DNA from 2 places in the Desulforamulus aquiferis genome. Region 1 is predicted to be linked to the other one. Evidence: riboswitches for the same ligand, from Rfam matches in the RefSeq annotation. Region 1 holds a riboswitch; the other holds the start of a gene.
What was found. A riboswitch is a leader RNA that binds a small molecule or an ion and turns the genes downstream of it on or off. The one in region 1 is predicted to bind cyclic di-GMP.

Region 1 (4,463 bases):
CAGCGTTTAGGGCCAAAAGATTCGTCTGTCCGGCAATACCATTGATGGTTTCTACAAATTTCCCAACATCCTTAATTGCCGTATTAAGGGAATCAATGGTCTTCCCTACCTCCTGGGAAGAGTTAGCTATTTCCGAGATGGTAGTAACCACACTATTGATCTTATCCTTACCCTGGTCAGCCTGGAAACTGGCCTCATCTAATTGTGTGGACACTTCCCTAATATTACCTACGATATTTTCTACCGTGCTTGACACCTCGCCAACTGTGGAGGCGTTGGCTGAAGCTGCAGCAGAGGTTTGCTCGGCCTGGGAAGATAAGCTGAAAACAGTCTCGTTGACATAATTACTGGCGGTGGATATACCTCCGATTAGCTCCTTTAGATTTATTCTCATTTCTTCAAAGGATTGGGCCAGTTTCCCTATCTCATCCCTGCTGGTTACCCTTATCTCTTCATTTAACTGACCCTTAGACACCCGGCCAGTTGCAGCTAATAATCTGTTGATAGGCTCAATTATTTTAGTACCTAAATACCAGCCTATGCCAAGCAAAATCACCGAGACAATGATAGTAATGAGCAGTAGCTTTTGACTGGTGGTGTCAACATTTACAAACACCTCATCCCGATTGGCCACAATTGCAAGAATCCAACCAGCGGTAGTAATAGTCCGGAAGCTGGCAATGGATTGTTCACCCTCAAAAGCATATTCTATCTGCCCGTTTTTAGTTTCCACCATTTGGGTTGTTGACTTGGCAACCTCTTCAGTGACAGGCCCTTCAACCTTGGTTAGGTTTTTGAGCAGTAATTCCTCATTGGGATGAACAATGGTTATACCACTGGCATCAACCAGATAAGCCCTGCCCTTTTCCCCATATTTCATTTGCAAAACCTGTTCAGATAATCTATCTAAGTTCAAGCGGCTATATAAAACTCTGATTATAACTCCATCATTTTTTACAGGAACAGCCAAAACAACCGACATTTTATTGTTAACCTTAGATATTAGTGGTGCTGAGTAGGCAAATCTATCCCCACTTGTTACCGCGATGAAATAATCCCGATCCCTTAAATCCACCGGGGCGTCATCAGTATTAATTGCCGACCCGTCTAATTCAATTAGGCCAAAGGATTCAAACATGACATCCTTTACTTCCATTTGGTGTTTAAGCTCTGACTTTAAATAATCAAGGGCTTCGTCTAAATCTTCTCCTTGTACTTCATTTACCTTTGACAGTATATCCAGGATGTGAATATGTTTCTTTAGATTCTCTTCCAAAAGATTACTGTTTGCGATTACGGTCTGTTCAAGCGAATGGTGGAGTTGTTCACTCTGGCCTGTTTTATAATTAGTTAAGGCATATAGATTTGTGATTATCAAGGCCACAACTGCTAAAAATAATACAGCTAAAAATTTAAGACGGATACTAAAATTGCCATTAAATGAGATACTCCTAAAAGGATTTTTTTTCAATGAAAAATCCCTTATGCGGATGCCCTTCTTAAACAACGCAACCTTCCCCTTTCACCTCTTACTTAATTTCGCATCTGCAATTGAAAATCTTAGAACACACCACTTAAAATCACTCACTGCTTTTTTAAATAATCACTCCTAACTATGACCCATGTCATATTATTGATTATTTTGCTTAATATATAAAATTTTCCATTTTTATCCATTAAGATGAAAAAAATATATAATTATATCTTCGTTTTAAAAAAACAAAAAATCCCTCTATTTTCTTATGAGGGACTTAAGCTATGCTAAAAATAAACTCTTTATGGAGAGATTATTTTTTGGCAGCCTGGCAGTCATACCAAAATAGGTGTAGACCCATAGCTTTGCGTCCCTACCTTTCGATAGGTTTGCCTTTAACAAAATTTAGGATTTTTGGCTCTGTCTTCTAGGTATATTATCCTAAATTCAACATATCTCACCATATTCCTCTAAACAATGACATTAAGTTGTAAATTTTTTAACATAAAATTAACAAAACCATTTTCTCAGCTTCAGCTTCGCGAGGCGCTGTTTCCACTGCTCCGAACCCAGTAACCTTTTAACAGTCAGAGGGTTGACCCTTAAGTCAACCCTCCAAGCTATTTGCTACTTAGTTTTTCAATTGTTCCGCCGCCAACCAGGTATTCCCCCTGATAATAAACCACGGCTTGTCCGGGAGTTATTGACCTCTGGGGATATTTAAAGGTAACCTTCACCAAGCCCCCCTCTAAAGGCTCAATTACCGCCGGAGACGGCTTGCTATTATACCGAACCTGGGCCTCAACTTCCCTCGTCTCCTTAAGACTATCAAATAAAATAAAGTTGTTATCAGATGCTATCAGCTCGGTTCCCCAGATAGCCTCCTCAGGCCCCACTATTACCGCATTATTTTCAGTATCAATTTCTGTGACATAGGTCCTTTCCCCGGTGGCTAATCCCAAGCCTCTCCGCTGGCCCACTGTATAAAAGGGAATGCCCTTGTGCTGCCCTACAACATTACCCTTCAAATCCATAAAGGGACCTGGCTTTATACCCTCAGGGGCCCGTTCATCCAAAAAGTTACGGTAATTATCATCATGTACGAAGCATATCTCCTGGCTTTCGGGCTTAGTAGCCGTGGGCAGTCCCAACTCTGTTGCCATTGCCCGGACCTGCTCCTTGGTATACTCTGCCAGAGGCATTAGGGTATGGGCTATTTGATCCTGGGTAAAACCATACAGCACATAGGTCTGGTCCTTCTTTTCATCCTGTGCCCTTCGTACAGTGTAGCGGTTAAAATCTTCACTATAGCCCAGACGGGCATAATGCCCCGTAGCTATATAATCAAAGCCCATTTGTCTGGCCTTCTGAAGTAGAGCCGCAAATTTAACAAATCTGTTGCAGGCAATGCAGGGGTTAGGTGTCCGTCCTCTGAAATATTCATCAACAAAATACTGGATCACTTTTTCTGTAAAGATGTCCCTAAAATTTAATACATAATAGGGAATTCCCAATATTTCAGCCACCCTCCGGGCATCGTCCACCGCGGTAAGGGAGCAGCAGCCCACATAATCCCCATCAAGCACCGCCTGTTCCGGGTCCCATATCTGCATGGTTACTCCAACAACTTCATAGCCCTGCTGCTGTAATAGGGCGGCTGTAACAGAGCTATCCACTCCGCCGCTCATGGCTGCAATTACTCTTTGTTTGGTTGCCAAAAGGCTTCACCTACGCGTTTTGTTTTTTCAAGTAGTCTTCAATGGCTGCCTTTAGAGCGTCGGCCGCTAGGTTGGAACAGTGCATTTTAGCCGGCGGCAGTCCTTCTAAGGCCTCAGCCACACTTTTATTAGTGATCTGCAGGGCTTCCTCAATGGTCTTGCCCATGGCCATTTCAGTAACCATGCTGCTTGTTGCAACAGCAGCACCACATCCAAAGGTCTTAAACTTAATATCCTTAATAATATTATCTTCTACCTTTAATGTAATCTTCATGATGTCGCCGCAGCTTGGATTTCCCACTTGTCCGGCACCATCGGCATTCTCGATTTCTCCAACATTGCGGGGGTTGGAAAAATGGTCCATTACCTTTTCGGTGTACATAAAAATTACCTCCTCATACCCTTTACAGAACTATTCTTTTTAGTATTGTTCTTCTTCATCACCATGATCATGGTGGTGATCGTCATGAACTGTACAGGTACTGCAGGCACAGGGGTTGCACCCTTCACTCAAGGGAGACATGGCCCTGAGCCGTTCAATCACAGGTGGCAGAACTTCTAGGAAATACTCAATATCTTCCTCAGTATTGTATTTACCCATGGTCAATCTTAGGGAGCCGTGTGCAACCTCTTTAGATAGTCCAATGGCTGTAAGAACGTGGGAGGGTTCTAGAGACCCGGAGGTGCAGGCAGAACCGCTGGAGATGGCAATCCCTTTCATATCTAACATCAGCAGCATGGATTCACCTTCGATGAACCTAAAGCAAAAACTCACATGGTTGGGTAGCCTATTCTGGGGGTGCCCGGTTAAAATGGTATTTGGAATCTTTTCTAATACTTCTTTGATCAGGCGATCCCGGTAACCTGAAAGACGCTGGGCATCATTGTACATTCTTTCGGTTGCCATTTCTATGGCTTTACCCAGGGCAACAATTCCCGCCACATTCTCAGTTCCCGGACGGCGCCGTCGTTCCTGTCCACCCCCGAAGGTGATGGGCTGCCAAAAGGTTCCTTTACGAATATACATAGCGCCTATTCCCTTGGGACCATATATCTTATGGCCTGATAAGGTTAATAGATTTACACCCAGTTCGTCCACGTTTACTGGTATTTTACCCACACTTTGAACGGCATCTGTATGGAAGATTACTTTATTCTCTCTGGCAACTTCTCCAATTTCTTTAATTGGCATGATGGTACCAATCTCGTTATTGGCATGCATGATGGAGATTAATATGGTTTTATCGGTGATGGCCTCTGCAACCTGCTGG
Region 2 (4,463 bases), on a different contig from region 1:
CTACCATTAATGGTAATAATATTACCTTTAAGACAACTCTAAGCCCTGTGGCTGTTTCCAAAAAGGTCGCAGCACCTAAGCTAAGTGCAGCTAATGTTAATAAGAGTAGTGTAGATTTGTCCTGGACTTCCGTGACAGGTGCTTATACCTATAAGCTCTACAGAGATGGCTCAAAGCTTGTTGGTACAACACCTAATCTATTGCTTACTGATACAGGTCTGGCAGCTGGCTATAAGTATTCCTATCAGGTTGTGACCATCAATAAGAATAAGTTTTCCTCTAAAAAATCTGACAAGGTTACAATAACAACAGCACCTGTAGCAATCCCCGCCAACAATCTGTTTGCTATCTTAGATGCGATAGAAGAAGCTTTAGCAAACATTAGTCAAGAAGACTGGGAAAAATTAAGGGAATACAAGGACACCTTAAAGCTGCGTACCGATGAAGAGATCCTTCAGGCCCTTAAGGATACCGGCCTGGCAAAGGCCTTTGAGAATGTGATCAATTCAAACATTACTGAAAGCCAAATGAGAATATCTATTGCTGCTATTCGGGTCTTGGCTGATATTGGTAAGGACAACGTGGTGGAAAGCCGGGCGCTGATTAGCAGTAAAATCAATGAGCTAAAGCAAGCTTTTAGAACAGAGCTGGATAGATTAATTTCTCAGGGAATAAACCAGCAGGCTGTATACGACTATATTACCGACCTATATGATAATATTTTAGTAGGTAAGTATCTAGTTAGAGAGTCAAATTATGAAGCTGATTTATTTGAAGCAGCTTTAAAGGAATTAAGGAACGGAAAACATGACGCAATAAAGGATGCTGCCGAAACTGCCTTTGAAACCCTTAAAACACAGTACTCTACTCCAAGGGATACCGACAGTGAATTCAAAAAATTAATCAGGCAAATCATTGCAGAGAAAGAGTTTGCCACCTTAACAGGTAATGATCTGCGTTTGGTGAAGTCCTACTTGGTTTCTGAGCTAACAGATGATCAAGAGAAATTTAAAACCATTATTTCCTTGATGGAGTTAACAATCGAGACCAGCAAGATATTTATCCCACTTAACTAGCAGCTAGCTCAATTTAATATATAAAGTAGACCCTGTTTAGTGCAGGGTCTACTTTATATACTGGTTTACTTAAATATTGAAGTCAGAGGAATGAAAATGATTGACATTCACTGCCATATCTTACCTTGCCTCGATGATGGTCCGGAATCTATGGAATTAAGCTTAGAAATGGCCAGAACCGCCGTAAAAGAAGGTGTAACAGCAGTAATTGCCACTCCCCACTGTATCTCCGGGGTTTTTTATAATGAGAGAAAAGATGTAGTTCCGGTGATGGAAGCTTTTAAGCATAGGTTAAACATGGAGGGAATAGCTTTAGATATATATCCGGGTCTGGAAATAAGGCTGGAACCCAATATAGCCGCTAAGGTAGCTGATAGACAACTTCTTTCATTATGTGACCAGGGTAAATATTTGCTGGTGGAGTTACCCCTAAGTTCAGTTCCGCCAAACACAGGACAAGTGGTCTTTGAATGTATGTTAAAGGGCATAAGGCCGATAATTGCTCATCCTGAGCGCAATAAGGAAATTATAGAAAATCCCCAATTACTATTTAAAATGCTTGAAAAGGGTTGCTTGGTTCAGATAACATCAGGCAGTATAACCGGAGATTTTGGTTCCGGTGTTCAGAATTTTACAAAGGAAATATTAAAACATGGCTGGGTGCATTTTGTGGCTTCCGATGCCCATCATCCCATTAAACGGCCATTAAAGCTAAAAGAGGCTAGGCTAGTCACAGCACAACTGTCGAGCGAGGATAATGCTAAACTGCTTTTTGAGGAAAACCCCCTAAAGGTTATTAGGGGGGAGACGATAGAAAATCATGAAGTGCTGCCTTTTCCTAAGGGTAGAAGCAGCATTAAAAAAAGAAAAGGTTTTTGGTCTGCCCTGTGGAAAAGTATAAATAAGAGGTGGTGAGGACAATAAAAAAGGTGCTTATAATTGTAGCTATAATCGGGGTGCTCTTGCTCTCGGGATTATATTATTTTAAATACAGTTTTTTAAATACTGAATCTATGATGGACGCAAAGGATAAGGCAGAACAGAAAAAAGAACTCCTTTCAAATGAAAGGTTTGGGAACTTGCCCGAGGTTGTTGAACTAAAAGAACAAATGGCCCAGCAGGAGAAGAAAAACTCGCCCGGGGGCCAAGACTTCGATGCTGGTGAAACTGCTGCGAGTGTCCCATCACAGGGAGAACTTGAGGCAAGGCTAGTGCAAAAGATGCAGTCGCTACAAGGGGAATATAATGGTAAGATAAACAGTTATATTGCCGCAGCTAAGAAGGAATATGAAAAAATTGAGTCTGGGCAGATTACTATGTCTAAAAAAGCTCTGGCCCAAAAATATATAGGTTTAGTAGAAGGTATGGAGGCCGAATGTGATGCCAGGGTGTATGCAGCAATTGCCCGGGCGGAAAATGAATTAACGAGCTATGGTTATTCCACCGATATAGCGGATAAGGCCAGGGAAACATACCGACAAACTAAGAAGCAGCAGCGTTCACAATTGCTTAGTAAGCTTTAAGAAATATTTTTTATAAAATTTAAATGAATTACGAAATGCTAAAGGAAAAACACAGTTTTTGTCGAAGTGAGTAATGCTAAAATTTCAGGTTCCGATAAAGGCAAACCTGCCGAAAGGTTGGGACGCAAAACCACGGGCCTAAGGTTTATCTATGGCTGCCGGGTTACCGAATACCCATATAATGCTAATATCGGTGCCGGGGGAGGAAATCAGCATTGAGTTTTTATCATAAAGCTCTGACCGGTTTTCCATCAGAACAAGAAAGTTTACTAAATAATAAGTTGGAAAGAATTGAAGTACTTAAGTTAAAATTAGTCAAAGAAGGATACCAGCCATCTGAGTCTGAGTATTTCATTAAGTCTGCTTTAGGAACTGCAAAGGTTTCTGAGATGAGTATGGAACAGCTTGACATAGCAATTGAAGCTTTGGAAAAACAGATTCTAATTGCACAGAAGTGTAAGCAACTGTTTAAAGGCTAAGGCATTTATCATGCATTCCGCGATTTAACAAGCTCACAACATAGCTCCATTAGTCTTTTGGCAACGTCTGTTAATTCTACGGATGTTGCTCTGTTTTTTTGTGTCCAAGGCAATTGATTTAAAAGGGTTTTACTGGCCAAACCTGCGTGATTTATTTTGCTAGTCAGGGTGCTGATAGACCAGTAACTTTCCACGGAAAGACCTCTTTCTAACTGGACCAGGGTCTTAAAGGGCGGATTCTTTGATACAGAGGTGTTTTTTACAGAATATAGATTAATGTAGGCTAAAGTATTATCCCCCTCAATTCGGGGCTTTCGAACTTTAACTGGTATCAGAACTAATTCGGAGCCTAGGATTATAGGGCAAAAAATCTTTTTCCCTAGTATATCCGCAGCTTTCTTTTTGAGCAGCTTAAGATCGGCACAGTGGTGTTTGGCCAGCTTATTAACGACACTGCGAACTTTTTGCAAGACAGTTTCTTTACTTCCATCCCGGTAAATAATAATTGATACATCACCATTATCTTGATAGTCAGGAATAATGGCAGCTATTGACTCAGGGTTTGCTAAATACCCTTCCATATGTTGAGAGCCTCCTCTTTCTGTGAACAATTCAGCTTAAGCTAAAATTAATATATGGTGTTAGCCATGGATATGACATACTAAATGGAAAAAATTACTAAAAAATTTTTGAGGGTGATAGAAGGTGCGCATTTCCCTACTAGGGGCCCAGATAGATAATTTAAATATGCAGGCTACGGTGAAGCGGATTTCTGAAATGGTCTCTTCCGGAGAGGTTAACCAGGTAGTTACCCTAAATCCTGAATATCTATACCGCGCCCAGGAGGAGGGTAACCTCCTAGAATTGGTTAACAAATCGGAACTGGTAACCCCCGATGGTACAGGTATTGTCTGGGCCTGCAAGATGGCAGGTGTCCCGGTGGAAGAGAGGGTAACAGGCATAGATCTGATGTTAAATTTGATGCCAGTCGCGGCAAAGGGTGGCTGGGGCATCTTTTTACTTGGTTCGGCTCCCGGGGTAGCTGAAGAGGCGGCCAAAAACCTGGCAGATAAATATCCAGGCTTGAAGATTGTTGGAATACATCACGGTTATTTTATGAGCCATGAAGAAGACGAAGTAGTCCGACTGATAAAGGCTGCCAAACCGGAACTGCTTTTTGTGGCTTTGGGTATGCCAAGGCAAGAGCAGTGGATAGCCAAGTACAAGGATGAGATGGGAGTCCCTGTTTCCATAGGAGTTGGCGGCAGCTTAGATGTCATCGCCGGAAGGGTTCAGCGAGTTTCCCCGGTACTACAGAAGCTTCAGTTGGAGTGGTTGGGACGTCTTATTAAGGAGCCCCATCGTTGGAGGCGCCAGCTGGTTTT

Region 2: another riboswitch for cyclic di-GMP. It lies ahead of P6N53_RS06555 (hypothetical protein); the one in region 1 lies ahead of P6N53_RS15795 (methyl-accepting chemotaxis protein).

What each region holds. Positions count from the first base shown of each region.
Region 1 covers NZ_JARPTC010000023.1:79,361-83,823, forward strand. Annotated here, with positions in the region: gene P6N53_RS15795 (methyl-accepting chemotaxis protein) at 1-1,507, opposite strand, end outside; cyclic di-GMP riboswitch class I at 1,794-1,878, opposite strand; gene mnmA (tRNA 2-thiouridine(34) synthase MnmA) at 2,095-3,192, opposite strand; gene nifU (Fe-S cluster assembly scaffold protein NifU) at 3,203-3,574, opposite strand; gene nifS (cysteine desulfurase NifS) at 3,614-4,463, opposite strand, start outside.
Region 2 covers NZ_JARPTC010000008.1:95,402-99,864, forward strand. Annotated here, with positions in the region: gene P6N53_RS06540 (S-layer homology domain-containing protein) at 1-1,076, shown strand, start outside; gene P6N53_RS06545 (tyrosine-protein phosphatase) at 1,167-1,991, shown strand; gene P6N53_RS06550 (hypothetical protein) at 2,006-2,599, shown strand; cyclic di-GMP riboswitch class I at 2,689-2,770, shown strand; gene P6N53_RS06555 (hypothetical protein) at 2,815-3,078, shown strand; gene P6N53_RS06560 (hypothetical protein) at 3,087-3,659, opposite strand; gene P6N53_RS06565 (WecB/TagA/CpsF family glycosyltransferase) at 3,784-4,463, shown strand, end outside.